Regions from separate parts of the Rothia sp. LK2492 genome, predicted to be linked through region 3. Evidence: predicted binding sites of a transcription regulator. Region 3 holds the regulator's gene; each other region holds the start of a gene.
What was found. Region 3 encodes LexA, which represses DNA repair genes until DNA is damaged. Its sites were predicted from a motif close to TCGAACANNTGTTCGA; they were not measured.

Region 1: a site for LexA is predicted at 2,147-2,162, ahead of uvrA (excinuclease ABC subunit UvrA). Genes of this name have one in related genera too.
Region 2: a site for LexA is predicted at 2,398-2,413, ahead of VVR27_RS06745 (LexA family protein). Genes of this name have one in related genera too.

The regions. Positions count from the first base shown of each region.
Region 1 is NZ_JAYWLX010000005.1:93,720-103,807, reverse strand. It holds gene uvrA (excinuclease ABC subunit UvrA) at 1-2,123, opposite strand, end outside; gene VVR27_RS07470 (MBL fold metallo-hydrolase) at 2,384-3,082, shown strand; gene VVR27_RS07465 (formate--tetrahydrofolate ligase) at 3,154-4,863, opposite strand; gene VVR27_RS07460 (ABC transporter ATP-binding protein) at 5,015-6,784, opposite strand; gene VVR27_RS07455 (ABC transporter transmembrane domain-containing protein) at 6,750-8,507, opposite strand; gene VVR27_RS07450 (DEAD/DEAH box helicase) at 9,025-10,088, shown strand, end outside.
Region 2 is NZ_JAYWLX010000004.1:266,725-276,812, forward strand. It holds gene VVR27_RS06720 (ArsR family transcriptional regulator) at 148-456, shown strand; gene VVR27_RS06725 (hypothetical protein) at 453-674, shown strand; gene VVR27_RS06730 (helix-turn-helix domain-containing protein) at 800-952, shown strand; gene VVR27_RS06735 (hypothetical protein) at 991-1,188, shown strand; gene VVR27_RS06740 (formylglycine-generating enzyme family protein) at 1,413-2,162, opposite strand; gene VVR27_RS06745 (LexA family protein) at 2,424-2,852, shown strand; gene VVR27_RS06750 (hypothetical protein) at 2,845-3,165, shown strand; gene VVR27_RS06755 (recombinase family protein) at 3,186-3,788, opposite strand; gene VVR27_RS06760 (GDCCVxC domain-containing (seleno)protein) at 3,939-4,145, opposite strand; gene VVR27_RS06765 (vitamin K epoxide reductase family protein) at 4,209-4,847, opposite strand; gene VVR27_RS06770 (thioredoxin domain-containing protein) at 4,879-5,574, opposite strand; gene VVR27_RS06775 (helix-turn-helix transcriptional regulator) at 5,717-6,049, opposite strand; gene VVR27_RS06780 (helix-turn-helix transcriptional regulator) at 6,253-6,636, shown strand; gene lspA (signal peptidase II) at 6,633-7,163, shown strand; gene VVR27_RS06790 (cadmium resistance transporter) at 7,271-7,876, shown strand; gene VVR27_RS06795 (TlpA disulfide reductase family protein) at 8,089-8,715, shown strand; gene VVR27_RS06800 (cytochrome c biogenesis CcdA family protein) at 8,715-9,509, shown strand; gene VVR27_RS06805 (cytochrome c biogenesis protein ResB) at 9,599-9,676, shown strand; partial or broken gene VVR27_RS06810 (cytochrome c biogenesis protein ResB) at 9,766-10,088, shown strand, end outside.
Region 3 is NZ_JAYWLX010000002.1:345,222-355,309, forward strand. It holds gene VVR27_RS03730 (ATP-dependent DNA helicase) at 1-1,531, shown strand, start outside; gene lexA (transcriptional repressor LexA) at 1,603-2,316, opposite strand; gene VVR27_RS03740 (LysM peptidoglycan-binding domain-containing protein) at 2,536-3,144, shown strand; gene VVR27_RS03745 (histidinol-phosphate transaminase) at 3,182-4,291, shown strand; gene hisB (imidazoleglycerol-phosphate dehydratase HisB) at 4,325-4,957, shown strand; gene hisH (imidazole glycerol phosphate synthase subunit HisH) at 4,958-5,638, shown strand; gene VVR27_RS03760 (hypothetical protein) at 5,639-5,809, shown strand; gene priA (bifunctional 1-(5-phosphoribosyl)-5-((5-phosphoribosylamino)methylideneamino)imidazole-4-carboxamide isomerase/phosphoribosylanthranilate isomerase PriA) at 5,835-6,566, shown strand; gene VVR27_RS03770 (SseB family protein) at 6,566-7,480, shown strand; gene VVR27_RS03775 (DUF1844 domain-containing protein) at 7,643-8,062, opposite strand; gene infC (translation initiation factor IF-3) at 8,422-9,045, shown strand; gene rpmI (50S ribosomal protein L35) at 9,259-9,453, shown strand; gene rplT (50S ribosomal protein L20) at 9,576-9,959, shown strand.

The DNA.
Region 1 (10,088 bases), on a different contig from region 3:
GACTGATCCACATGAATAATCTTGTCTAACTGATCAAGACCTGTAATGGTCTTGTGGCGCCCCGGAACCTGCTTGGCCCCGTTGAGCTTGTTAGCAAGAGAAGTGTAGAGGATGTCGTTGACCAGGGTTGATTTACCCGAACCTGAAACACCGGTCACCGCGGTAAGGACGCCCAGGGGGAACTGAACATCAACGTTCTTGAGGTTGTTTTCGCGAGCACCCACCACTTTGATGGTGCGTTTTTTATCGATGGGGCGACGTTGTGCCGGCACCTCGATGCTCTTTCGCCCCGCCATGTAATCACCGGTGATGGACCTCTTGTTGGCCAATAGTTCAGCATAGGTGCCAGAATGTACAATATCGCCGCCGTGTTCACCGGCGCCGGGGCCAACATCCACGATCCAGTCGGCCTCTTTCATGGTGTCCTCATCGTGCTCCACCACAATCAGGGTGTTGCCCATGTCGCGTAGCTTAGTGAGGGTTTCGATGAGTCTGCGGTTATCACGCTGATGCAGACCAATTGAAGGCTCGTCGAGCACGTAGAGGACGCCTACCAGACCCGATCCGATCTGCGTAGCCAGGCGGATACGCTGCGCTTCACCGCCGGAGAGGGTGCCAGCAGAGCGCGCCAGGTTGAGGTAGTCCAGGCCTACATCCAGCAGGAATTGCAGACGGGCATCAATTTCTTTGAGCACTAGCTCAGCGATTTGCGCTTCGCGAGTGCTGAGGAACAGCGAGCGCACAAAAGAGAGGGCATCACGCATAGGCATCTCGGTGACATCGGCGATTGAGCGGCCTCCCACCTTGACTGCCAAAATGGTGGGGTTAAGACGCGCTCCGTTACAGGCTTCGCACGCCACGTTACGCATGTACTGCTCATAACGGTCTTTAGACCAGTCAGATTCGGTCTCTTCGTGCTTACGTTTGATATAGCCGTAGACTCCTTCGAAGCCCGACGTGTAGCGGCGCTCACGGCCAAAACGGTTTTTGTAGGCAACGGTGACTTTGTAGTCCTTACCGTGCAGGATTGCTTTTTTGATTTTGGCGGGAAGGTTCTTCCAGGGGGTGGTGAGCTCAAAGCCCAGTTCATCACCTAGACCTGCTAGTAGCCGCAGCCAGTATTCACTGGTTGACTTACCCTGGGACCAGGGGGTGATAGCGCCTTCAGCAAGTGAGAGGTCCGGGTTGGGGATGATAAGGTCTTCATCCACCTGGAGCTTAGACCCAATACCGTCACAAGCTGAGCAGGCTCCAAAGGGGGAGTTGAAGGAGAAGGCACGGGGTTCAACCTCGGTCACCTGCAGTGCATGTCCTTGAGGGCAAGCCAGGTTTTCACTAAAGCTGCGGGTGCGGTCAGCTGCTGCTGGGTCGACATCCACAAAATCAATCAGGACTTTGCCATCAGCCAGGCCGAGGGCTGTTTCCACTGAGTCGGTGAGACGCTGATGCACGCTTTCTTTGATGGCGATACGGTCAACAACCACTTCAATGGTGTGTTTGTACTGTTTTTCGAGCTTAGGGGCGTCCTGCAGCTGGATGGTCTCCCCATCAACTCTGGCTCGTGAATAGCCCTGATTGCTCAGCTCTTTGAAAAGGTCAACGAACTCGCCTTTTCGGGCTGACACTACCGGGGCCAGTACCTGAAGTTTGGTCTTTTCGGGGTAGCCCATGAGGATGTCCACGATTTGCTGGGGTGACTGCTTAGAGATTTCCTCACCGCATTCGGGGCAGTGCGGGTGGCCCACGCGGGCCCAGAGCAGGCGCATGTAGTCGTAGATTTCGGTGATGGTACCCACAGTAGAGCGCGGGTTCTTGGAGGTCGATTTCTGGTCGATTGAAACAGCCGGTGACAGGCCCTCAATGAAATCAACATCGGGCTTATCTACCTGGCCCAGGAACATACGGGCGTAGGAGGACAGTGACTCTACGTAGCGGCGCTGGCCCTCTGCGAAAATGGTGTCAAAAGCCAAGGAGGACTTACCTGAACCGGACAGTCCGGTGAAGACGACCATGGCGTCGCGCGGAATATCCAGGTTCACGTTCTTAAGGTTGTTCTCACGGGCGCCTTGAACGCGGATGTGTGAGAGATCCTGCTTAGTCTTTTGTGGGGCTGAGCCTGCCATAGTTCACCTATCGTCTGCGGGTTTCGAATATATATTCTATACCCCAGATGCACCCTGTGTCTGCACGTTGGGCACCGGTCAGTCTTAGGCTGGTGGCATAAAATCCTCAGTGAGGGTGGTGGTCTGCAAACCCATAAGGTGAGGGCTTAGGTCCATTGTAGGTTTGCCCCGTGTGAATACCTGGGTTTCTTTTAATCTCTGTGAGAGATTGCTAGGTTTTCTCTCTATTCTTTGTAGCTCTTGGAATCTACCATGGGAGTATGACTGAAGCTGGAAAACTAATTTTTGACTCTGCCACCGTTTCCGTTCGTTCACTCTCGGTCTCGGAGATGGAGAACAACGTCTATCTCATTACCGCTAAGAGTGATGGCAGACAGGTATTAATCGATGCTGCTGACGAGTTTGAGCGCATCAACACCTTCGTGCTGGCTGCAGCCGGTGAGGACGGTGCAGGCGGGCTCCGCGAGCAGGGCGACCCTCGTATAGAAGCACTCATCACCACCCATTCGCACTGGGACCATATACGGGCGCTCCCCACCGCGGTTGCAACCTACTCCCCCGCAACCTACTGCGGTGCAGCTGACGCTCCTTCCATCCTTGAGCAAGAAGATGTACAGGTCGAACACCTCTTACAGGGCGGTGAAACCCTCACTTTTGGCGACATCACCCTTGAGGTCATTAGCCTGCGCGGTCATACTCCCGGCTCTATCACCCTGGTCTACCAGGAGCCTGAGGATGACGGCACCCCGGTGCTCCTTTTCACCGGCGATTCCCTCTTCCCCGGCGGTGTGGGTAAGACCGACACCCCTGCTGATTTCAAGCAGCTGCTGAATGATGTGCGCGAGAGAATCTTCAGCGTATTCGACGACAACACCGTGGTACTTCCCGGTCACGGTCAGCACACCACCCTGGGTGCTGACCGCGGCAACCTTGACGAGTGGGAAGCTAGAGGCTGGTAGCACAGGCAAAAAAGGACGCCGGGGCTTACTCACGGCGTCCTTTTTGCTTTAACTCTGGGTTAGAAAGCGGCTTAGAAGAGCCCTACCAACTGGCCGTGCTCATCAAAGCCGATGCGCTCAGCAGACGGCGAAGCGCCCAAACCGGGCATGGTGCGCATCGTGCCGCAGATAGCGTACACATAGCCAGCGCCAGCAGCCAGACGCACTTCACGAACCGGTAACGTCCAGCCGGTGGGGGCACCCTTGAGGGAAGCATCTGATGAAATGGACAGGTGGGTCTTAGCGATAACCACCGGCAGATGGCCGAAGCCCAGCTCCTCAAACTTAGCCAGCTGCTGAGCAGCAGCGGGGGCAACCTCGATACCATCAGCACCGTAGACCCCCTGTGCGACCTTCTCAATCTTGGTTGACAGTGAGTCAGAGTCCTCATAGGTGTAGACCAAATCGCTCTTATCGTCGCAGGCAGCAACAACAGCCTCAGCCAGCTCCGTTACGCCAGCACCACCCTCAGCCACACCGCGGTGGATGGCCACGCGAGCGCCAGCTTTTTCAGCAATCGTGCGGATTGCCCCGTGCTCGGAGTCAAAGTCGCTGGGGAAGGCGTTGATAGCAACAACCGGCTGAACACCAAAGCTCCGAACAATCTCGATGTGCTTAACCAGGTTTGCGGCCCCTGCCATAACGTCAGCGGGTGATTCCTGCAACATTCCTTCGGGCAGTGGTTTGCCCGGAACGATCTTGTAGAGGCCCGAGTGGGACTTCAGCGAGCGCACCGTGACCACCAGGACGGCGGCGTTGGGCTTGAGACCTGAGGTGCGGCACTTGACGTTGAAGAAACGTTCAGCACCCATGTCGGCGCCGAAGCCGGCTTCGGTAATCACGTAATCGGAGTGTTCCAGTCCCACGTAGTCAGCGACTACTGAGGAGTTACCGGTGGCGATGTTGCCGAAGGGGCCGGCGTGAATCAGTGCCGGGGTGTGTTCCAAGGTTTGCAGGAGGTTGGGGTTGAAGGCATCCTGCAGGAGGGCTGCCATGGCGCCGTCAGCCTTGAGGTTCTGAGCAGTGACAGGCTCACCATCCATGGTGTAGCCGATCACGATGCGGGCTAGGCGCTCACGCAGGTCGGTAAAGCTAGAAGCCAGAGAGACAATAACCATGACTTCGGAGGCAGGGGTGATATCGAAGCCGGTCTCGCGGGGCACGCCGTCCATGCGTTCACCCAGACCCACGATAATGTTGCGCAGGGAGCGGTCATTCATGTCCATCACGCGGCGCCAGGAGATATTCCGGACGTCAATGTTGAGCTTATTGCCGTGGTGCAGATGGTTATCAATCATGGCTGAAAGTAGGTTGTGCGCGCTGGTGATGGCGTGGAAGTCACCGGTCAGGTGCAGGTTCAGCTTCTCCATGGGGACAATCTGCGAGTAGCCACCGCCCGATGCTCCACCCTTGACACCAAAGACCGGGCCGAGAGCGGGTTCACGCAGGGTCAGCGTTGCCTTCTTGCCAATATGAGCCATACCCTGAGCCAGGGAAACCGAAGTAGCGGTCTTTCCTTCGCCCAGGGGTGTGGGGGTCACAGCAGTGACCACAATGTACTTGGAGCCCTTCTTCAGAGCGTTCTCAGCGGTGGTTGTTTCGTCCAGAAGAACTTTGGCAACATACTTGCCGTAAGGTTCTAGGCGCTCTTCGCTGATGCCAGTTGATGCTGCAATCTCTGCAATCGGCTGCATGGGTGCGGCCTGCGCAATTTCGAGGTCTGAAGGGAAGGGCTTGCTCATGGTGTGAACTTCCTTGTTAACGTGCTGGGTTTGCCACCCCCAAGTTTAGTGTGCCAGCTCATCTTTACCGTATTGGTTAAGGCGTTTGACGGCTGTGTTCAAAACTTGCTCTGCGGCGCCCTACCCGTGACCGTGGGCAGGACGCCGCCGATTAGGCTCGGGCAAAGATTTCAGCCGGGCTGCCCTCAGCAACCAGCTCGCCCTCCTCTAGGAGTACGGCCCGGTCAGCAAGGGAAGCGATGCGGGCATCATGCGAAATGATAATGACCGCCCTGCCCTGCATGACAGCCCTCAATGATGCACGGGCGTCCGCCAGATCGAGCTGGGTGGTGGATTCATCCAGGATGACGGCGTGCGGGTTGGCTGCTACGATACGCGCCAGGGCAAGTTGCTGGATCTGATCCCGTGTTAGCTCATGGGCGCTACCACCTACCTCTGTTTCGAGGCCGTTGGGCAAATCAGCAACCCAATCAGCTCCCACAGCTTCCAGGGCATCTAGCTGCTGCTGGTGGCTGGCTGCCGGCGCCGCTACCAGCATGTTCTCTGAGACTGTACCCAGAAAGAGGTGGGCTTCCTGGGTGCAGATCAGCAGGGCAGGACGCCCAGCTTGGTCTACCTGGGTGGGGTAGAGCCCATTGCCCACCGGTTGGCCTTGCACCACGACACTCCCCCGGTCAGCAGTTAGTGAACCCGCGATAAGTCGCGCCAGGGTGGTTTTACCTGATCCCGAGCGCCCCACCAGAGCAACCGTTTCACCGGGAAGCAGTTCCAAACTAATGGAGCGAATCACCGGGTTCTGCGCCGAATAACCGTAGGTGACACTGCGCAAGCTCACCACGCCACCTTGGCCGGAGCTGGGAGCTGCATCTGCGGTCGCCGCAACTTCTGCTGATTGATGGGAGGTCTTCTCAGCGCGGGCTGCGCGCCCTTGAGCCTGATGCTCAGCTAGGTCAATGACGCCGAAGACGCGACCCATGGTGACTGACATTTCCCGCAGCTTATCTAACCAATAGGTGAAGATATCGGCGTTGATCCGCATGTTAAAGAGCAGGATTGAAGCCGTGGCGGCGTCCCCCCAGGTTGCCCAGCCATTTTGAACGCAGATAGCACCCCACATGATGGAAAGTACCAGGGGCAGGTAAGAGTTGAAACCGTCCAACGCCCAGTAGGTTGAGCGAATAACAACCAACCGGTCAGCGATTCGGTAAACATCCTCGGCCCGGTCTTGTTGCACCCTCAGACGTGCTTGCTGAACACCCAGCTCCTCAATGGTGGAGGCACCGCGGATGTTCTCGGTGGACGCTACGGTGAAAGCAGAGACAGCCTCAGTCTTTTGTTTGATGCGCGCCCCGATTCTGGGGAGAAAAATGGAGAGCATTACGGTCATGACCAGTACCATGGGCACAGTGACCAGACCAATGTAGGGGTTGACTGCGAAGATGGAACCAATGGTTACCAGCATCATCACCACAATGAACCCAAACTCAGGTAGACCCTGAGCCAGTACCTGCCTCACCGAGTCGATGTCGTCGGTAAGACGCGAGAGCAGATCGCCAGAACCCGCATCCTCCACCGTTTGCGCATCCAAGCTGAGGGAGGCGTCCACCAGGTCGATACCTAGGTCCCGGTTCAAACGCACACCCAACCTCTGGCCCTGAAAAGTCCAAGCGCGGGTCAGCAGGGCTCCAACTATAGTCGCTACAGCAATAGCACCCAGGAAACCCCAGGGAAAACCGGTGAGCTGGCCGGTCGAAGCCCTGTCAATGAGGAGGCCCACTGTCAACGGCATGACCAAGGAGATCAGAGAGCTAGCCACAAACAGCAGGATGAGCAGGGCGAACTGCCAGGGGGTCTTTTTGACAGAACGCCATAGCAGCGCCCAAGTTTTACCTGTGGGGGTTACCGGTAGGAGTTGAGCCACGGTGATCACCGTCCTTAGCCTGTACGGTCAGCCCCAAGCTCTGCGGGTCTTTGACCTGAATGAATTCAACTTTCTGGATGGAGGCCGTAATAGCCTCCTGCACCTCCTGGACTCTGACGTGAACAGGCTGGCAATGACCGGCAGCGATACGCCGCTCAGCTTCCATCGTGGTACTGACAATGTAAATTTGCTGGAACTGGCTGAGAGATCCCCTGCCCGCCCTTGTTTCCAGCCGATCGAGAATAAACTTCTGGCTGGGTTCATCCACCGAGTTCAACGGCTCAGTGAGGACCAGAATCTCAGCCTGTTGAGCCAGAGCCCTTGCCAGCGCCAAGCGCTGACGCTGGCCACCTGATAGGTTGGTGCCTTCAGAGCTAATCTCTGCTTGCAAGTAAGCCTGAGGTTCTCTGCCGCCTAGACGGAAGGCGATTTCTTCAGAGTCAGTGATTTTCAGAAGTTCGATCATCAGCTCATCGTCTAGCCCCGCTGTGCCCAATTGCAGGTGATCGCGCAGGGTTCCTGCAAAGATCATAGGGTTAGGTTCTGAGAGCAGGACGCGGCGCGGGGTGTTGTTCCTCATTTGGGCTTCACGTTTGCGCAGGGAGGCAGTGAGCGCTTCGGCGCAGTCCTGGGCTGTCAGCTGATGGTCACGAGGGTTGATGTAGTGAACAACGGTGTCGGTCTTAGGAATGTCAATGTACGCGCCCTCGCTTCGAGCATGGACCTCATTCGCGTCATCCTGGGCCGCGCTTTCGACGTCAGCTTCTAGTCGGTTTACGCGTTTAAGAGCCACCCGGGCATTACGCCAGGAAAAAAGCAGCATCTCAACTGACCAGATGGGGCCCGTCAGCGTGTTGACCAACCCAACGATAGTGACCAACTGCCCGGCGGGAATATCAGTCATCCATACACCATCCTGCAGTACACCGCGCAGGGCAAAAGCGATGGCCAGCATAGTCACGGTGCCCACCAGGAAGTTGCGAGCGGCAAAGGACCAGGTTTGCACGCTCTCAAGTTTGAGCTGAGCTGAATAAACTTCCTGCGCTGTGTGCCGGTAGCGGCCCATCATGCGATTCTGCGCCCCCAGGCCCAGAATGGTACGGATAGATGAGGCGATGTCGCTAGCCTTTGATGTGCTCTTACCGACTGTCTCACGGAAGGCGTCCGAGTGTTTCTCGAGCACCTTAGAAATCCAGGTCAAGATGCCCAGAGTCAAGAGCAAACCCACCAGAGAAACTAGCGCAACAGCCGGGTTAATACGCCAGAGCTGGTAGGTGCCAAAAACAGTGACGCCCAGGGAGGATGACGCTAGAAGCATGGGGTGCCAGAGCATGGACAGGCTCCGAGAATCCTTATTCAAAATTGCGATCAACGCACCGGTGTCACGCTGAGTGGATTGACGCATCAGCTGACCAATGTAGAGCTTCCAATCCCGTTCCAATTGTGCCACCACACGGAATGTGATGCCCCAGGCAGCCCGCTCGTTGAAGGCAAAGTAGAGGATGATAGCAACCATCCACCACATGAGCTGCCAGGCCCGCTCTGTATCCCCAGCCAAATGCAGGTCAATAATACGGCCCACCAAAACTGGTAGATAAACCAGCGTCAATGATGAGATCAGGTCAAAGACAAAGGGTAAAAAATGGACGGGTCGCCAACGCCACCCCGGTGGAGCCAATCGGAATTTTTGTTTACGGTCTTGGTCTTCTGCTATCTCTGCCACGGTTGCATCCTAAAATCTCTGATATAAAGCGTCATTGTACGGTGTTGACGGTGAAGCTCCCATCAGAGGTAGGCCCCTGCCGCACCAACCCTCATCTCTTCGAAGGATGTGCGGGTTAGGGCATGAAAAAACCTACCGGTGAAGAACTTCGCTCACCCGGTAGGTCACAGCACTAACAACTAGCTTAACCAGTTCTAACTGGGGAAACCCGCGGGGAGATGTTCATGGTTCCATATTTTGTATTCATGGTTTTCTCCCCCTTTCAAGATTTAGTGTGCGGTTGTGTCTACAGCTACAGTACAGATACATCTCAGGGTTTGACAAGGGTCACACTGAATTTCTTGAGCGCATATGCCAAGGAAGGCAATGTGAGGGGCTCCCGGCATCGGGTGTGCTTCTAGCCTACTGAACTTCACCCTCCTCGCACGGGCGCACCCCGCGTTTCCTCCCCCAACGAAGCCAGGCCTCATCAAACAGTGCCCTATGTGCAAGGTGACGCACTAGAATGGGAAGCATCATGAAGATCCTTGAATATCTCTCCCCTTCCCTTGCCGATCCCCAGAATAAGTACTTCCGCGGGGACTTTGCATCTAACCCGCTGACCGGCGATGAAGCCTACGAAGCGTTTTTGGGCTGGATTGCAGCCCGCGGCATGGAGCTCTATCCTGCCCAGGACGAGGCGGTTCTTGAGCTGGCTAACGGCAACAATGTGATTCTGGCGACCCCTACCGGTTCCGGTAAGTCGACGGTTGCGGTGGCGGCGCACTTTATCGGTCTGGCTGCCGGCCAGCGCTCCTACTACACCGCGCCGATTAAGGCGCTGGTATCTGAGAAGTTCTTTGATCTCTGCGAAATTTTTGGGGCTGAGAACGTGGGTATGGTGACCGGCGATTCATCCATCAATGCCAACGCCCCCATTATCTGCTGCACCGCAGAAATCCTTGCCAATATCGTTCTGCGCGAGGGCGAGGGCGCAGACCTCACCCAAGTGGTCATGGACGAGTTCCATTTCTACTCTGACCCTCAGCGCGGGTGGGCTTGGCAAGCTCCCCTGCTGGATCTGCCCCAGGCACAGTTTTTGCTCATGAGCGCCACCCTGGGCGATACCCTGCGCTTCGAGCGGGAAATGACAGAGCTGACCGGCAGGGAGTCAGTGCTGGTCACCAGTGAGACCCGCCCCATCCCGCTGAACTACACCTACAGCCGCGAACCGCTGGTCGAGACCGTCAATGAGCTGGTCAGCACCCACCAAGCCCCGGTCTATATTGTTCACTTCTCTCAGGTGCAGGCCATTGACACTGCGGCCTCCCTGATGAGCCTGCCGATTGCGTCCAAGGATGATAAAGAACGCATTAATGAGCTCACCGCTGGTTTCCGCTTCTCAGCGGGTTTCGGCAAGACCTTGCAGAAGTACATCAAGAACGGCATCGGCATCCACCACGCCGGTATGTTGCCCAAGTATCGCCGACTGGTAGAGCAGCTGGCGCAGGCGGGTCTGCTCAAGGTCATTTGTGGTACTGACACCCTGGGCGTGGGTATCAACGTCCCCATCCGCACCGTGCTGATCACCGCCCTCTCTAA
Region 2 (10,088 bases), on a different contig from region 3:
TCGCCGGCGGTGCAGGCCGGCCCGCAGTCCGACCGGCCACCCCGGGTGAGCAGCCAGCGTCTCCGCCAGACCCGGTAGAACTTGCGCACCGCTGACTGTAAGCATATACTTACACATGACATCGTTCGATTACGATTCGGAGGGATAATGGACGCAGCACGGCTCGCTCAGATACTCAGTGCTCTCGGAAGTGAGCCTCGGTTGCGAATTATCGCCTCCCTAGAGACGGAGTCGACCCATGTCAGTGAGCTGGCCCGCCGACTCGGGATGTCTCGGCCACTGCTCTACCAGCACCTCAACCGCTTGGAAGCTGCTCGACTCATCGAGAGTAGCCTGGAACAGCTCGGAGAGAGCCGAGTGAGGAAGCACTACTGGGTCGCTCCGTTTCAGCTTGAAATAACTCCAGACCACATTGTGCACCTAATTAATCAAGAAAAGGAAAGGGAATCTTCGTGACACTTACCGCTACCCTATTTGTTATCATCCTCGCCGTCGCACTACCACTCGCGATCTTCGTTGCTCTTACTGTCTGGGTGGTACGCACCGTCACCAGCGCACGACGCGAAACGGCAACGGCGATCGATGGTTCGAACCAACTCATCGTGGAGCACCTACGCAACATCACCGAGCGGTTGGATCGGATTGAGGCCCAACTCAGCGAGGTCCCCGAGTAATCAGGCCCTCCAGAGAGCCGGTGACCGCCACGCCCCTCTTCATGACGCTGGAGGGCGTGCAGACCATCATGTCCATTGGCCGCTCCCAGCCCTACGCACTCGTCCGCTCCGGTGACCTGTGAGCGATCCAGGCCGGCGGCCGCGGACTTTGGTGCGTCGAGTGCCCCGGGCTCGAGGCAGCCAAGCTCATTCAGGCCGGTGAGCCAGCAACACAAGTCGCCAAAGACATAGGCATGTCTCGTGCGACGCTCTATCGACGGATCAAAAAACTTCCCTAATTAACATTACTCAGTAAGGGTTACAGCTCTCCCTGCCCTTGCTGACCGTTCTACAGCGTGGGCAACTCGTCGGAGCAATAGACTACGCTGAGCAGAAAGGTCGCTCAGGCGTTGACGGCGACGTGCCTATCGAAGCTCTCTGCCGTAGTGTCGAGGATGCCGGATTCGACGTCGTGGGCGTGGCAGAGCACGAGTGCTTAGATCCCGTCCCCGCTCACGCACGATTCGTTCGATGAGGGCGGCCGGCGCTGAATCGTCGGACATATCGCAGGGATAATCGCCCGTATCGAGGTCACTAGTGACGACTTCCCAGCCGTCTGCCAAGAGTCGCGGAACGATCCCAGCTGCAATACTGTTGAGTCGCGCGGCTCCGGTCACAAGGGCGAGAGGCATTTTTCTACACTAGCGCCGCTCATTCGCAGGTATCTGCAGCCGCTCAAATTGGACGTTTGTGATGTGTTTATTTCAATGGTGTCCAGCCCACGGGCAACGGACCGTCGAGCTTCGCGCGTTGACGGTCGGCATGCTCCGACCAACCCTGTCCGCCGTCGGCGATCTTACTCAGAGACACCGCTCCGCGAGCAACACGAAATCCAACATCGTCCACGATGGCATCGGGTGCATTCCCTCGACGGACACCCACCCGGCAACTCCATCGAGGGTCTGCCCAACCGCCACCTTTCAGGACTCTGTAGTCGCCGTACCGCGCAGGGTCGAGACGGTCCCAGCACCACTCCCAGACATTGCCGAGCGTGTCGAAGAGTCCGTATGCATTAGCGTCTTTGCCTGCAGAAGGCTGCGGGCCGGTCGTACCGTCCTCTTCTGTCCAAGCGATCTGGTCGAGGGGACCGTGTCGGGGCCCTGTAGAACCGCCCAAACTACCGTGAACCCATTCGGCTTCGGTAGGCAGTCGATACCCTTCGGCCCGTGGATTCCACTGAACAGTGTCACCGCCGATGAGGTAGGCGGGCTGCAACCCCTCGTGTTCGGATGCACTATTGCACCAGGTGACGGCCTCTCGCCACGTCACGCCAGCCGCGGGTAAAGAGCAATCGCCGGGAGTGGTTTCCGTGATCCGTCCCGCCGTAAGGTCGGTCGTGCTAACAGTGACTGTGCTCAACCAGAATGAAATGAGGGCGACGTGCCTCTCGGTGCCGCGTCGAGCGTCTGTGAGACGAACCAGCCCAGGAGGGATACGAGAGAACTGCATGCAATGAGTGTATGCCAAGCCTTCATGCGATTCGACGCTTTCCTAGGACGGCGGTCAGCTATGTCATTAAGCGTTCGGAAAACCGCGACATTTACCGCCGCCAGTTACACCCGCCTTTAGGCAGGGATTAGCTTGTATCAAAAGTCTGTATCAAAACCTGGCTGTAATCAAAACTGCCTAAAATCGTTTTTGATACAACCATGGTCACCATATAGTACACATATTCTATGTCCGATAGAACACATGTACTATCATGTGACTATGCACGCTCACCTCATCGCCAAACTCGATAGCACCGCTTCACTGGTGCTCCAAGCCCCAGAAACCCGCTTGCCCGCAGGCTTCCCCTCCCCAGCCCAAGACTACTCAGCCGTCGATATAGATTTGAACGACATCCTCTTCCACGACCGCGCGGCCACCTATATCTTCCGCGTCACTGGCTCATCCATGATTGACGCCGGAATAGCCGATGGAGATGAAATCATCGTGGACCGCTCGATCACTCCGAAAGAAGGTTCGGTGGTGGTTGCTGCCATTGATGGCGAATTCACCATCAAGCGCTTCAGCATCGACCGCAACGGCCAAGGCTGGCTGTTACCCGAAAATAATGCTTACCCACCTATTCCTATCCCTAAAGAATCTGAATTTACTATCTTTGGGGTAGTGACCCGCTGCCTACACCGTGTCTAACCTGATATTCCACGTCGATATCAATAGCTGCTACGTTGCCTGTGAGCGGATTCTTGACCCTTCCCTAGAGGGTAAGCCTGTAGTGGTGCTTTCTAATAATGACGGTTGCGTTATTGCTTTATCCTCTGAGGCTAAAGCCCTGGGCTATAGGATGGGCGACCCCTGGTTCAAGGTTGAGCTACGCGCGTCCGCACAAGGGGTTATTGCCCGTTCATCTAACTATGAGCTCTATGGGGACATTTCAAACCGGGTCATGAGTGTGCTGCAAGAACAAGCAGCCGACTTTGAACAGTATTCCATGGGGTCTTGGTAGTAATGGGGACGGATTGAGCGCTAAGCTTCCAGGGTCGCTCTGGCGGTGGGGCGCCGTCCGATGCTTGCCTTGTTGAGGTGCCCGTAGATGGTGGAGCGCGGGACCTGGAGGAGGTCGGCGATGCGCTGGACCGTATGGGTCCCCGCGTCGTAGAGCTGCTGGGCGTGGTGGGCCTGGTCGGGGGTGAGTTTCGGGCGTCTTCCTCCTGTTCGCCCGCGGGCGCGGGCGGCGGCGAGTCCGTCGCGGGTGTTGGCGACGATGAGTTCTCGTTGCAGTTCGGCCAGGACTGAGAGCATTCCGAACATCGCACGTCCTTCCGCAGTCGTGGTGTCGATGCCCTGCTCAAGGACACGTAATCCCACACCACGCTCGCGGAGGGCCGCACCGAGGGTCACCAGGTGGAGCGCCGAGCGTCCGAGCCTGTCCAGGCGGGTGATGACCAGCTGGTCGCCTGCGCGGTTGGCCGAGGCGAGGGCCTTGTCGAGCTCGGGCCTGCTGGCCTTGGCACCGCTGGCATGGTCGAGGTAGATGTTTGCCGGGTCGACACCGGCGCGGGCCAGGGCATCCGTTTGGTGGTCAGGGTTTTGGTCGGCGGTGGAGACCCGCGCGTATCCGATCAACATGTGTCGATAATACCGGTGCTGCATGGTTTGACGACGTTGATTTCCGGCACAGGTTTCCGACATTGTTTCCGCGGCGTGTCGCCGACAGGTTCGGGATGTCGTCAAATGACCGTTTCTCGACATGCTACGTCCAGTCGCGGTGTATCCCGCTTAGAGCAGACCCCGCTCCTGCTGTTTGGGTGGGCAGGGAACCGTTCCATAGGAGCAGAAAACGCAGCAGTCCCCCACCGCTGGGCGTAGACGCTCCCCGCAGCCGGGGCATACCCAGAAGAACTGGCATGCGTCGGTCGGCATCTGAACGGAAGTGGCTACGCCGCACGACGGGCACGACACCACGGAGTTTAATTCGACGGACATCTCTAGGCTCTCCATGGGTTGGCAGAAAATGCGGTTGACGGCCCCGATTGTCTGGGTGACCGGTCAGCCGATGAAAGCGGGCAGGAATCGCAGAAAGACCGACCCTGCGACCAAGACGTAGGCGATGGCCACGAGGGTGCCTGCCCACTCGGCGGCGAACCTGGTCACGGCCCGGGGCGCGGGAATGACGCCGTGGACGAGGTTGCGGACCGTGAGCAGGATAAACAAGGGGATCATCGCCGCCCACACCACCATGCAGTACAGACACAGGATGTAGATCTCGAACAGGGCCTGGCTCCAGAGCCAGATAACTAACACCATCCCCAGGCTCACTCCGGCTTGCAGCCCGGCCCAGTACCAGCGCCCCGGGGCAGCCCCGGAGAGCACCATCATGGCGGTGGCCAGGATGAGGGCGAAGGCGACGATGCCGATCAACGGGTTGGGGAAGCCGAAGAGTTCCGACTGCCAGGTTCCCATGACCCGCCCGCAGGACACCCACGGGTTCACATCGCAACTGGTCACGTGGCCCGGGTCCTCATACAAGGCCAGACGTTCCAGGACGAGGATGGCCGAGGCGACCCAGCCCACCGCCCCGGTGACCAGCAGCACGAAGCCGAAGGTGCGGGGGCGGGCGAAGCGGGGCACCCGGATCGCCGGGTCCCGGGGGCCGGCTACGGGATCAGCGGTGACAGGTGTGCTCATGGAGTCTTCTTCCGGATCTGGCGACGGCGGATTAGTTGGCGGCCGTCGCTTCGACGGCGGCCCTGAACTGTTCCAGGGTCTGCACATTGAGCATCTTCCCATCGAGGAAGAACGTCGGGGTCCCGGTGACGCCCAGGGCCTTGCCGTCGTTGACGTCGAGCTTCACGCGTTCCTCGGTGGCAGGATCGGCGACGGCGGCGTCGTAGGCGGCCATGTCCAGTCCCAGGTCTTCGGCATAGGTGCGGAACAGGGCACTCTTGTTGTCGGCTGATTCGCCCCACTGGGCCTGGGTGTCAAACATCTTCTTGTACATCGGCTCGTAGGCATCCTGCTGCGCCGCGGACTCCACGGCCACGGCGGCGTTCATGGAGTTCAGGTGCCCTGGCAGCGGGAAGTACCGCTGGACGAAGGTGACGTTCTCCGAGTACTCGGCGCGCAGCTCCTCGACGAACGGGTAGGCCGCACCGCAGGCCTCGCACTCGAAGTCCAGGAACTCCACCAGGACCGCCTTCTCGCTTGGTGCTTGGGAAAGCACCCGGCTGTTCTCCCGCACGACCTGCTGTTCGGTGGTGGCGGCGTCGGCTGCTTGGGGGGAAGCGGCCTTGGAGTTTCCCTGGGCGACGGCGTAGCCGATGATCGCAGCGACAACGGCAGCGGCCAGCAGGATCCAGACGACGATCTTGGGTTTCTTCGGGGATCGGGTGCTGGGAGGGATGGGATTGCTCACGTGGTGTTCCGTTCTGTAGTCGGCGTGCACTAGGGCAGGCCGGACGGGTGGGGAGTGTGGGGTGGAATGGCCGTAGCCGGGCGCGGCTGTTCGGTGCACCGTGGCAAGGAGGAATGCGGTTCCCTGATGATCGGCTGTCCCGTCACCGGCAGGTGCATCCTTCGGGGGTGCAGCAATCCGGGTCCACGGTGAGGACGAGTTCCAGCATATCACCCAAGGCCGATCCGAGCCGTGGGTCGGCCAACCGGTACCAGGTGTTGCGGCCCTCCGGCTGGGCCGCAACCAGTCCGCATCCGCGCAGGCAGGTGAGTTGGTTCGACATCGACTGCCGGGAGACGCCCAGCTCCGTGGCCAGGTCCGAGGGCCTCGCGGGGGCGTCACGCAGGGCCAACAGGATCCGGGTCCGGGTCCCGTCCGACAGGGCGTGGCCCAATTGCGTCAAGGCCGAGGTATGCGTGGGGGTTGCGCTTTTCATCAAACACCACGGTACATGATCCAATGTAGAGTGATCCATTTCCGAGGTCGGGTGAAAGCCACCTCACTCGGCATCCAGCATTCGGCCCGACTACGCCTTCTCGATCCCCGACGCTCCCGTCAGTCGAGGTCAGGAGCGTGCCCTGGAAGCCTCCACTGCGTTCATCAAACTCGATATATCGTAATTTACGATATGATCGATGTATGACGATTGAATATAGCGGTGAAGACGGCTGCAAGGGGCTTGACCCGGCAGCCGCCCTGTTCCATTCCCTGGGCGATCCAGCCCGCCTCGCCATCGTCAAGCGGATGGCGCATGGTGAGGTCAGGGTCAGCCAACTGACCCATGAGCTGGGGTTGGCCCAATCGACCGTGTCCACGCACATGGCCTGCCTGCGGGACTGTGGACTCGTCGAGGGCCGCGCAGAGGGCCGCAGTGTCTACTACTCGCTGACGCGTCCCGAGCTCATGGACATGCTGGCCCAGGCCGAAATCCTCTTGGCCGCGACCGGCAACGCGGTGAGCCTGTGCCCGACCTATGGCACCGCCGCCAGGGAAAACGACACCATCCAGGAGAGTGCCCGATGAGCGACGCCTGCGGCATGAGCGCGGCAGCCGAGCGGACCACAGGAGGGCGGTCTGGCCACTTCCGGTCCCGGTCCCGGACCGTGATGCTGGGCGGGGCGGCGTTGCTCGCCGCCACCGACCTTGTCTCGAAGTGGGTGGCGGAGAGAAACCTGACCGTGGGCGAGTCCCTGGGCCTGGGGCCGCTGGACATCAGGCTGTTTTACAACACCGGGGTGGCCTTCAGCCTCGGCGCATCCCTCCCGCCCTGGACAGTCGCGGCCGCGACCGGGCTGATTATCGCGGCCCTGTCCTGGTTCCTGCTGGCCTCCGAACCGGCCATGACCGGGCTCTCCCGCACGGGCGCGGCCCTGTTGCTCGGCGGCGCACTGGGGAACTTCATTGACCGGCTGGACGGGCGCGGGGTCGTGGACTTCCTGCACAGCGGATGGTTCCCCACCTTCAACCTCGCAGACGTCCTTGTCACCGCGGGTGCCGCCTTGATGGTCCTCGGGGCGTTCAGGCGCCAACCGGAAGAAAATCCCGAATAGTCCGTCCGACTCGCCCTGCCGCAATCCGGCGCGCAGCGCGGACAAAATACCGGTAGCGCCACCGGAGCCAGGCGGCGCCACCGATCCCCCCACCCTGAAAGGAAACCATGTATCTCATCCCCTCCATCCTGCAGGCCATCGGCCTGTTCATGGCCACCAACATCGACGACATCATCGTGCTCTCATTGTTCTTCGCCCGCGGTGCCGGACAGCGCGGGACAACGGCCCGGATCCTGGCGGGCCAGTATCTCGGCTTTGGCGGAATCCTCGCCACGGCCGTCCTCGTGGCGCTGGGCGCTGGGGTATTCCTCCCTCCCCAGGCGATCCCCTACTTCGGCCTCATCCCCCTGTTCCTCGGCCTGTGGGCGGCCTGGCGAGCCTGGCGGGCAGCCGACGACGACGACGACGATGATGCCAAAGTCGCTGGCAAGAACGTGGGGGTATTAACTGTCGCGGCTGTCACCTTCGCCAACGGCGGGGACAACATCGGGGTCTATGTTCCGGTTTTCCTCAGCGTGGGACCGACCGCCGTGGTGGCATACTGCATCGCCTTCCTCGCACTGGTTGCAGTTCTCGTGGTGCTGGCCAAGTTCATTGCCACGCGCCGGCCGATTGCCGAGGTCCTGGAACGCTGGGAACACATCTTGTTCCCTCTCGTCCTCATCGGCCTCGGGGTGTTCATCCTCGTCGAGGGAGGGGCCTTTGGACTCTAACAAGTCCACCTCCGGCAAGGACAGGGCCGGCACTCTTTCGTCACCGCAATCCCCGAACCCCGAAACCGAACTGGAACAGGTTGCCACATAACCCCAGCAATCCACGGTGGGGACGGTGCCGGTAATACCGGAACCCGCCTCGCAGTCCGCAATGTATATACCCAGCGTGGACCTCTGGGCCAACGCTGCGAACATCCCAGGAGCTAGAAATCATGACCGACCCCCTTCCGTCCCCCTTGAAGCATGCGGGACGCCGCGCTTTCCTGCGTGCAGCCGTGCTTGGCGCCGCTGTCCTGCCACTGGCGGCATGTGTGGGAGATGAGGACTCCCTGGCCAAGCAGGCGCGGGAGGGAAACAACAAGAACTACATAGCCGGCGATGGTTCGGTGGAGGAATACGGTCCCGGCTCACGCACGGCCCCGGTCGAGATCAGCGCGGTGGCCTATGACGGAACAGCCATTGATTCGGCCACCTGGGTGGGCCAGGCAACGGTGCTGAACTTCTGGTACGCGGCATGTACACCGTGCCGCATTGAGGCCCCGCTCCTGGTGGAACTCAGCAGCGAATATGAGGGCAAGGTCGAGTTCATTGGCATCAATGTGCGCGACGAGAAGGAGGCCGCCGAGGCGTTCGAGCGCACCTTCGGCATCACCTACCCCTCGGTGCAGGACACCCAGGGCGCGATCCAGCTGGCCATGACCCAGTACGTTCCGTTGCAAGCGGTGCCCACCACCCTGGTGCTGGATAGGCAGGGCAGGGTCGCGGCACGCATTCTGGGTGCTGCAGAAAAAAGTACGCTCAAGGCCCTGATCGATACCGCCCTCACCGAGGCCCTGTGATGCTTTCATCGCTCGTTGCTTCCCTCGCAATTCCTGCACAGGGGGGCAACCAGTTTGCAGAGATTGTGCAGGACGGTTCGCTGATCCTCGCGGTCCCCGTGGCCATCCTTGCGGGACTGGTCTCCTTCCTGTCCCCGTGCGTGCTGCCCCTGGTGCCTGGCTACCTGGGTTACGTCACCGGCCTGTCCGGCGCCGACCTCGCCGAACAGAAGCGTGGTCGCATGGTCGCGGGCATTGTCCTGTTCATCCTCGGTTTCACGGCCGTCTTTGTCCTGGCGGGCGTGGTCTTTTCACAGATTGCCGTCTGGATGAGATTCGAAGGTTCTTGGGTAACCCAGCTGCTTGGTCTGGTGGTGATCCTCATGGGCGTGGTGTTCATGGGCGGTTTTTCCTTCATGCAACGCGATGCGAAAATCCATCGCAAACCACCCGCAGGGCTTTGGGGGGCACCGGTGCTCGGGGTGACCTTCGGCCTGGGCTGGGCTCCCTGCATCGGGCCAACGCTGGCGGCAGTCCTCGCGGTGAGTTCCGGAATCGACCCGAACCCCGCCAAGGGTGCGCTGCTGACGTTCTTCTACTGCATGGGCTTGGGCCTGCCATTTGTATTCATCGCACTTGGTCTGCGCCGCGGCATGGGTGCCATGAAATTCTTCCGCCGCCACCAACTGGCGATTATGCGCTTCGGCGGCGGCATGTTGATACTGCTGGGACTCCTGATGGCCACCGGCCTGTGGGGTTCGTGGGTCACGCAATTGCAGGACTGGTTCACCAATGAGGTCAGGTTGCCCATCTAATGGCGAAAAAAGTTTCTAAAAAAGACATTGCGGTCCCGGCCCTCGGGTTCCTTGGGATGCTCCGCTGGGCCTGGACCCAGCTCACCAGCATGCGCACCGCACTCTTCCTGCTGCTGCTCCTGGCGGTGGCGGCGGTGCCCGGCTCGCTCTTCCCCAGCGCTCGGTGAACCCGGAGCAGGTGACCACCTATCTGGCCAACAAGCCGGTACTTAGCCAGTGACTTGACCGCTTCCAGCTCTTTGATGTCTATTCCTCGGTGTGGTTCTCGGCGATCTACCTGCTGCTGTTCATCTCCCTGATCGGGTGCATCCTGCCCCGGGTCAAGAAGCACGCCCAGGCGCTGCGAACCCCGCCGCCACGGACGCCTTCGCGGCTGGACCGCCTGCCGCAGAATGGAGCCATCCGGATCCAGCCGGCCTCCGAGTCCGGTCTCAGCGACGCGCAAATCGCCAGGGAAGCCGCGGCGCTCTTGAAGAAACGCGGATACCGCTCCGAAGCCCGCACCGAGGGGGCTAACCCGTCGGTCGGCGCGGAACGGGGATACACCCGGGAAATCGGCAACCTCCTGTTCCACACGTC
Region 3 (10,088 bases):
CCTGCGCTCCTGGGTGCAGACCACCGATACCGGCGACCGCGATGAGCTGCTTCCCGGTGTCAGTGACCGCGCCTGGCGGCAGGTTTCAGTAACAGCCTCGGAATGTCTGGGACGTAAGTGCCCCCTCATTGAGGAATGCTTTAGCGAAAATGCCCGCACCCAGGCAGCCGATGCAGATATCGTCATCACCAACCACGCGCTCTTGGCGATCAACGCTTTTGAGGGCGTCAACGTTCTGCCTGAACACGAGGTTGTTATTATCGACGAGGCTCACGAACTCGCGGACCGAGTGACCGGTGCGGTGACCGGCGGGCTTTCACCTCTCATGGTCAGCAAGGTTGCTCGCAGCATCCGCAAACACACCACAGCCGATCACAAAGCCTTAGAACAAGCAGCTCTGAAACTGGATGATGCTCTCAATGGCGTACCTGCTGAACTGATGGCCAGAGGGTTGCCTGACCGCGTCGCTGCGGCCATGGAGCAGGTGCGCGATGCCGCTCGTTCTGCGCTGACTGATACCAAGGCGGGTGAAAAGGATGCCGATGCTGGCCGGCAGATGACGCGGGCTAGCCTCACCGAGGTACACGACACCGCCGAGAAAATGCTGCAGGCAGACCCTCAACACCAGGTAATTTGGGTGTCCCGCCAAGGCTCGTGGGAGCCGGGGCGTGGTTACGTGGCGGCCTCCGATGATGATCCTGCAACCCTCAATATCGCCCCTATTTCGGTTGCGGGTTACCTGCGTGAAGGTCTCTTTGACGGTCGCACCGTGGTGCTCACCTCGGCAACGCTGGCACTGGGGGAGTCCTTCGAAGCAACAGCTGGCGCCCTGGGTCTGATGGGTTCAGGCGCACCGCGCTGGGACGCTATCGATGTGGGTTCGCCCTTCAACTACCCCAAACAGGGGGTTCTCTACCTAGCATCAGACCTACCCAAGCCCGGACGTGGGGTATCAACAGAACAGCTGGACCGCATCGTTGAGCTGGTGGTTGCCTCCGGCGGCGGTGCGCTGGGCCTCTTTTCTTCTAAACGAGGTGCTGAACTTGCCGCCGAATACGTGCGTGAGCGAACTGACCTCAACATCCTCTTACAGGGAGAATCATCTCTGCGAGCACTGGTTAAGGAATTTGTGGAAGATACAAATTCCTGCCTCTTTGGAACCATGAGCCTGTGGCAGGGAGTGGACGCCCCGGGGGATTCCTGCCGCCTGGTCATTATGGATCGTATCCCCTTCCCTCGGCCGGATGACCCGCTTTCACAGGCACGTTCTCGTGCTGTCGCCCAGAACGGCGGTAACGGTTTTATGGCGGTATCAGCCACTCACGCGGCTGTTCGTATGGCTCAGGGTGCTGGACGTCTGGTGCGCTCAGTCAACGACCGCGGTGTTGTTGCGGTTCTAGATTCGAGAATTGCTACCCAGCGGTACGGTAGTTATCTGGTAAAAACGCTGCCGCCTTTTTGGGTTACCCAGAATAAGGACGTGGTGCTGGGCGCCTTAGAGCGTCTGGCGCAGACTGTTGAGACCCACTAAGGGTAGGGGTATATAAAAAGGGCTAGGTCAGCATGACCTAGCCCTTTTTGTATGAGATGGTACTCAGTGCGTTAGAGGCTGCGCAGAACCGAAACGACCTTACCCATGATGGTGGCTCGGTCACCCAGGATTGGTTCATACTGGGTGTTCTGGGGCAGAAGCCAGGTGTGACCGTCACGCTGGCGGAAGGTTTTGACCGTGGCCTCGTCTTCTAAGAGGGCTGCAACGATGTCACCATTTTGAGCGGTATTTTGGGTGCGGACTACGACCCAGTCACCGTCACAGATAGCGGCGTCAACCATGGAGTCGCCCTTGACCCTTAGCATGAAGAGGTCGCCGTTTCCCACCAGCTGACGGGGCAGGGTCATGACGTCTTCGATTGATTGTTCGGCGGCAATCGGTGAGCCAGCTGCGATACGGCCAACCAGAGGTACCGTTGCTAAGTCTTCGCTGCTCTGTTCGAAGGTCGGTAGGAGGGGTAGCCGTAGCACAGACGTTTCTGCAGCTGGTTCAGCCTGCTCTCCCTCACCGAGAATCTCGATAGCGCGCGGACGTTTGGGGTCACGGCGAATGTAGCCCATCTCTTCAAGACGGGTCAGCTGATGAGTCACCGAAGAAAGAGACGCCAATCCCACCAGGTCGCCAATTTCGCGCATAGATGGCGGGTAACCGTGCTCGTCGATGGCCTCTGAAATGGCCTCCAGAATATTTTTCTGGCGGGCAGTAAGCGGGCGAGATCCCTTATTTCTAGGGCTGGCCGGAGTGTGCTGGGTGCGTTCGCTCACGGTGTGCTCGTCTCTGTTGGTCCTAAAATGTCAGCCACCTGTTGTCTACTGATCTAGGTGGTCTTCTAAGAGTATGCCACCAAAACAGTTTATTCAAACATTTGTTCTAATTTTTCTCGACTATGTTCGATTTTTCTGATAGAACATAAGTACTAGATTTTTTAGAACATTCATTCGACCACGGGTTGAATGTTTGAGCAGTCGTTAGGAGAAGGACAAATGAGCGCTATCGCCCTACCGGATTTTATGGCTCCTGCTTCTTCGAAGAAGCCCCTCAACTCATTGCAGGCACAGGCTGACGCCCAGCATTCCCGAGCAAAAACTAACTCGACTTTCACCACCCCCCAGTATCGAATTCGTACCGTTGAACCTGGAACTTTCAGACGCCACCAGGGTGCTCACACTGCGGTAACTCGACCGGCCCAGCAGGGGCAGCTCCTTGCCCCAGTTTCTGCAGCACAGACTTCTCAGGGAGTAAGCAAACAGAAGAAGCGTGGTTTTCTAGGAGGAGCCGTGCGTTTAACACGTAAGGGTCGCTTAGTGTTCCGCGGCATCCCTGCGCTGACTCTTGCTGTCCTCATCGTGCTGGGAGCCTTGACTTTCATCAGCCCGGGCGAAGCGAAGAGCTCGACCGGAGAAATGGCAACTCAGGTTATTTCTACCATGACGGTTATGCACGGTGACTCACTCTGGTCCATTGCCGCAAAAGTTGCCCCGGGCCAGGACAATCGAGACGTCATCAACCACATTATGCAAATCAATGATTTGAGTACTGCCCGGGTTGAGCCTGGCCAGGTGCTTGAGGTACCGGTCTACACTTCGAAATAAAATGTTCGATATGAGCTAGCGCGGCTAGACTGGTGGGGTGACTAATTCTATGGACTCTCTCTCTGCCCTCCCTCTGCGCGATGATCTGCGGGGCCGTTCACCCTACGGTGCGCCCATGATTGATGTGCCCGTGACTCTCAACGTCAATGAGAACACCCATCCCATGCCCGGTGAGGTTGTAGAGGCGATTAGTCGCGATGTAGCTGCTGCAGCCCTCACGCTCAACCGCTACCCCGATCGCGAATTCTCATCGCTGCGCCAGGAATTAGCGAGCTACCTTGGTCACGGTCTGACCGCAGAGAATCTTTGGGCAGCAAATGGCTCCAACGAAATTTTGCAGCAAATCATGCAGGTCTTTGGCGGCCCCGGGCGAAGCGTCATGAGCTTTGTGCCCACCTACTCTATGTACCCCCTCCTCGCGGACGGCACCAACACTACTTTTATTGCCGGCTACAGGGCTGAGGACTATTCCTTATCCACCGAGTCGGCCCTTGATCAGATTCAGGAGCATCGACCCAACATCGTCATCCTCTGCTCACCTAATAACCCCACTGGCACCGGTCTTGAACTTGGCGTGATTGACGCTGTCTATGAGGCGGTTGCCGCTTATAACGGCATCGTAGTGGTCGATGAGGCCTACGCTGAATTCGCCCAAGACCGCTCCCGAAATGCTTTGAACCTACTCTCCGGGCGCCCCAACCTAATTGTTACCCGAACTATGAGCAAAGCATTTGCCCTAGCAGGTGCTCGTCTTGGGTATTTCGCCGCGGCTCCCGCAGTTTGTGATGCTGTCCGCCTCGTTCGTCTGCCCTACCACCTTTCGGCGGTCACCCAGGCGACGGCTGTAGCTGCGCTTCGGCACCGCCAGCAACTCCTGGCTAATGTTGATGATATTCGGGCACAGCGCGACCGCATCGTAGATCACCTGGTCGGCTTAGGTCTTAAGCCCGCCGTATCAGACTCAAACTTTGTCTTTTTTGGTGGGTTGAAGGATGAGAAAGCTGCCTGGCAGTACTTGCTGGATGCCGGCGTTCTGGTACGCGATAACGGTATACCCGGCTACCTGCGCGTCACCGCCGGAACAGAGGCAGAAACCAGTGCATTCTTAGAGCATATGACGGCATACATCGAGACATTCGAGCGATAATTTTTCTTGACCACACCATACATTGAGGTAGACATGGCAGTACCCCACCAAACATCAACTGGGCTAGGCCCCCGCATTGCAAAGATGGAGCGCAAGACCAGTGAATCATCGGTCAGCGTCGAGATCAATCTGGACGGTACCGGAGTGTCAGACATCGACACCGGCGTACCCTTCTATGACCACATGCTGACCGCACTTTCTAAGCACTCACTCATTGATATGACCATCAAGTGCTCGGGGGATACCCACATTGATGTGCACCATACCGTTGAAGATACCGGGATCGTGCTGGGCGAGGTTCTACGTCAGGCACTGGGTGATAAGGCGGGTATTCGCCGCTTTGGTACCGCAACGGTGCCCCTAGATGAAGCGCTGGCGTCGGCAGTCGTTGATATTTCAGGGCGCCCCTATCTGGTGCACACCGGTGAACCTGCCGGCTTCGAGTTCCACCTCATCGGCGGGCACTTTACTGGTTCGATGGTGCGCCATGTATTTGAAGCTTTTGCTTACCATGCCGGTATTTGCCTTCACATTACCTTGTTGGGTGGCCGTGATCCCCACCATATTGCTGAGGCTGAATTCAAGGCGCTGGCACGGGCCCTGCGTCAGGCAGTAGAGCCGGATCCCCGCCACGCAGGTATTCCTTCCACTAAGGGAGCACTCTAAATGGCAGAACCCCAGCAGAAACCTTTAGTTGTTGTTCTGGATTACGGCGCGGGAAACGTCCGTTCAGCGGTTCGTGCCCTTGAAGAAGCCGGAGCAGAAGTGCTCCTGTCACGTCGCGAGGCTGATGTGCTGGGTGCTGATGGTCTGGTAGTGCCCGGGGTAGGTGCATTCCAAGCGGTGATGGATGGCCTGAAGCAAGCAGATGCTATCCGCATGATCGGACGTCGCGTGGCCGGTGGGCGCCCCGTTCTGGGGATCTGCGTTGGCCTTCAGGTGATGTTTGAGCACGGTGTTGAACACGGCATTGACACCGAAGGTTTGGGGGAGTGGCCTGGAACCGTCGAAAAGCTACAAGCTGATGTGGTACCCCATATGGGCTGGAATACGGTGCGCCCACCGGCTGGCTCCCGCCTCTTTGCGGGGATTGAAGGCGAGCGCTTCTATTTCGTGCACTCCTATGGCGTGCAGAGCTGGGACTTTGATCAGAACATCGAATCTATGGTGCCCCCTCAGGTCACATGGTCCCATCACGGCACTGACTTCATCGCCGCCGTTGAAAATGGGCCTTTATCGGCTACCCAATTCCACCCCGAAAAATCAGGGGAAGCCGGCCTGAAGCTCTTGCGCAATTGGCTGAAGACCCTGCCCGTGACCGGGCGTATCTCAGTGCAGGAGGACTAAATGTCCGCTTCTACTTCAGGCCTGCTGCTGATGACCATTGGCATGATGTTCGTAGGCGGCGCTTACTCTTTTTATCGACAGAAAATTACTTGGATAGCCCAGCTTATTTTGCTGATGGTGGGGCTCGGCTTCGCTGGCTATGGCCTCTACATTGTGCTCAACTACGGGTAAAAAAACCTCATTTTTAGGAGAAACTATGACTGAACGACTTGAACTATTGCCCGCAGTAGACGTTGCTGATGGTCAGGCTGTGCGTCTGGTCCAGGGTGAGGCTGGCTCTGAAACCAGCTATGGTAGCCCCCTTGAAGCGGCTCTTGAATGGCAGAATGCCGGCGCTGAATGGTTGCACCTCGTTGACCTGGATGCCGCATTTGGTCGCGGCGATAACATCGATATTCTGACTGAAGTAGCCCGGGAACTGACCATCAAGATAGAGATGTCTGGTGGTATCCGCGACGATGCTTCTTTGGAGCGCGCGCTTTCTCTCAACCCTGCCCGCATCAACTTGGGCACCGCCGCACTGGAAAACCCCGAATGGACCCGTAAAGTTATCGCTGAACACGGGGATGTTATCGCTGTTGGGCTCGATGTCCGCGGGGATGTTCTTGCTGCTCGCGGCTGGACTCAAGAGGGCGGCAACCTCTGGGAGGTACTTGACCGCCTGAATGAGGACGGCTGTGCCCGCTACGTGGTCACCGACGTCACCAAGGACGGCACCCTGCAGGGCCCTAACCTGGAGCTGCTACGCAAGGTTGCTGAGCGCACCGACAAGCCGGTAGTTGCTTCCGGTGGTATCGCCACTCTCGACGACATTGCCGCTCTGCGCACTATGGTTCCCCACGGCGTTGAAGGCGCCATTACAGGTAAAGCCCTCTACGCAGGTAAGTTCACACTGCAGCAGGCACTTGATGTAGCAGGCCGTCCCTAATGGCCGACTTCTCGGACCGAGTGCACCGTGCTCACACCCACGGGCACGGTGGGGGAGGTGGAGACCAGCGGGATCTGCCTACCCACATCGCCGCGCAATTGGCCAGTGCCGGGCAGAAAACTGATACCGGCGGGCAGCCTTGGGAAGGGCGCAACCTTGCTGAGGGTACCAGCCACACTCACCAGTACCCGGGCGATCAGGGCACGACGGACCCGGCTCTGCAAGAGGTGTTTGACGCTTTTGTCGCTGGCCAGGTTGATGAAGCTGCTGTGGTCGATGCCTTGCGCAATGTGCGTATTTTCGCCCCGGTCGTTGCCCAGCTTTCCCAGGCAGAAATTACCGAAGCTGGGTTAGTCTCGGATAAAGAATCAGATATGGCTCTGGTCAGCATTCAGGCACCGGACGGTCGTAAGGCCTTGCCAATCTTCACGGCGGTCGATGCTTTGACTGGCTGGCACGATTTGGCTCGCCCGGTGGCCGCTGACATGCGTAAAACCGCCCTCTCAGCGGTGGAAGATGATAACCAGCTCATCGTTATCAATCCCGGTCAAAACGTGACCTTTGTACTGCGCCGCCCGGCCTTCTGGGCCATTGCTAAAGGTCAAGAGTGGGTGCCCTCCTACCGCAACTCGCTGGTAGCCCGGGCACTCCAAGACATTGCCGCCCCTATCTCAGCAGTGACTGCTGTTGAGGCTGCCCCGGGGCAGGGAGTCTATAGCCGTACAGCAGACGGCACTGTGCTGGCAGGCGGCGGTCACGGGCCTGAACTAAAAATTACTCTGCGCTTAGCACCCGGTCTTACACAAGATCAGCTTAACCACACTGTGCAGACCTTTCAGCAGGGGCTAGCCATTAACCCGGTCATCTCTGAGCTGGTTGATTCCGTGCAGATCTCCTTAGCATCTGCCTCATAGTGAGGGATCAAAGGACCCCATCGGCACTAGCTATACAGAGCAAAAACGGGCACCCCTCCGTCGACTGACCCTTTCGCAGGCTCGCATGATGCGCGCCAGCTCGGATAAGTCGATTTCTGGGATGCCCGCCTTTGCTCTTCTACGCGGGGCAGTAAGGGCCTTTTAGAAGACGGGGCCGGTGAACTTTTCGCCCGGGCCCTGACCTGGCTTGTCGGGGAAGGTTGAGGCTTCGCGGAAGGCTAGCTGGAGGGAGCGCAGACCGTCTCGCAGGGGCGCGGCGTGCTGTGAGCCAATTTCGGGTGCCGCCGCGGTGACGAAACCTGCAAGGGCAGTAATCAGTTTGCGAGCTTCGTCCAGGTCTTTGAGGTCAGCTGCGTTTTCTTCTGCACCTAGCCCGCATTTGACCGCGGCGGCGCTCATCAGGTGGACAGCGGCGGTGGTGATGACCTCAACTGCTGGCACCTCAGCGATATCCCGCATCTGGGCGTTGACTTCTTCGAGTTGCTCAGCGGTCACACCTTCTGGGAGCTGGGTTTCATCGGGCTGCTGGTCTTCAAAACGGTAGGTAGATTCGTTACTCATGGTTACTAGAATCTCACATAGGGTGCAACCGGTGTGAATCGCTGGTCACACTCTGGCATTTTATTGCCTATTAATTCTCGAAAGAGCTCTTTAAGTCTTGATAAATAGGGTCAAAGCACGTAGAGTTCTAAGGTGTTTGCAAGCGGAACGTTTTAGTTCCCACCCGCATCAGCTCCAGCGTTGACGGGTTATGGCCTTAAGGTCGCAGTGTTTTGCTGCGTACAGTTTAGGTTAAGGGCTACAGGCCTCCGTTTGCTTTACCACAACGGGGGCTTTTTTAGTGCCCGAGAGAAATTCACGGGTATAACCCTACAAGCAACAGGAGCTTAGTCATTAGCGATCCCCGCATCAACGACCGTATTCGCGTTCCGGAAGTCCGTCTCGTCGGCCCCGGTGGTGAACAGGTCGGTATTGTCCGTGTAGAAGATGCACTGCGTCTTGCTCAGGAATCCGATCTCGACCTGGTTGAGGTTGCCCCTAACGCTAAGCCGCCCGTGTGCAAGTTGATGGACTTCGGTAAGTACAAGTACGAAGCCGCTGTTAAGGCTCGTGAATCTCGCAAGAAGCAGGTTAACGCCTCGCTGAAGGAAATCCGTTTCCGCCTCAAAATTGACACCCATGACTACGAAACCAAGGTAGGGCACGCACGTCGTTTCCTTGCCGGTGGTGACAAGGTCAAGGCTATGATTCAGTTCCGTGGTCGTGAACAGCAGCGCCCCGAGATGGGTGTGCGTCTGCTCGAGCGCATGGCGAATGACCTGGTTGAGGTGAGCTCGATTGAATCGAAGCCTCGCGTTGACGGTCGTAACATGGTGATGGTTCTTGCCCCGCTGCGCGGCAAGCAGGAAGTCCGCCGTGACGCCCAGCAGGAGAGCAGCCGCAAGGGTCGCGAACGCGTTAACACCACTGAGGCAACCCCTGTAACTAACTCGCTGGCAGATGCAATGCCCGCTGAGCTCAAGGCGCAGGCGTCAGCCGAATAAGGAACTGGTTAGACTACCGGCCCCGCATGCAGTATGTGCGGTGCAAGGTCAAAGATTTACGCATAATCCCGCCGTCCTCCACGGTCAGGTGGTTGATGCAGCGTGAAAACCAAACCCCTTTCATAGACGGGCCCGTTACAGCGGTGTTCGTTTAGTGTAGAGTTCCTCATCGCCCGAGAGGGCGGGAGGGTAGAACGTAAGGAGAATCGGCTCATGCCGAAGCAGAAGACCCACTCTGGTGCAAAAAAGCGCTTCAAGCTCACCGGTACCGGCAAGGTTAAGCGCCAGCAGGCCAACCGCCGTCACTACCTTGAGCACAAGTCATCACGCGTGACCCGCCGTCTGGCATCTGACCAGATCGTTGAAGGCGGTCAGGCCAAGGTCATCAAGAAGATGCTCGGTAAGTAAAACCGTCTTCTTTTTGAAGCTCTGACCTCAAAAACATGAGGTCGCACCAAAGTAGATAATTATTTCTCTCCTGCGCAACGCTAGATTATTAGTTGCCAGGACATAGATGTTAGGAGACACACGTGGCACGTGTGAAGCGCGCGGTTAACGCGCACAAGAAGCGCCGAGTAGTCCTTGAACGCGCATCCGGCTACCGTGGCCAGCGTTCACGCCTTTACCGTAAGGCTAAAGAGCAGGTCATTCACTCACTGGTTTACAGCTACGACCACCGTCGTAAGAAGAAGGGTGACTTCCGTCGTCTCTGGATTCAGCGTATCAACGCAGCTGCCCGTGCAGAAGGCCTGACTTACAACCGTTTCATCCAGGGCCTGAAGGCTGCTGAGGTTGAAGTTGATCGCCGTATGCTGGCTGAGCTGGCTGTCAACGAGCCCGCTGCTTTCTCAGCACTGGTTCAGGTTGCTAAAGATAACCTGCCTGAGGACACCTCAGCTCCCAAGGCTGCCTAAGCTCTAGCTTTATCAGCTGATCAGGACGCCGTCACTCCCCGTTTGGGGGAGTGGCGGCGTCCTTTGTGTGCCAGTGAGAAATACTTGAAGGAAGGTTAGCAATAGGTCATATGTAGACTAGCTTAAGGC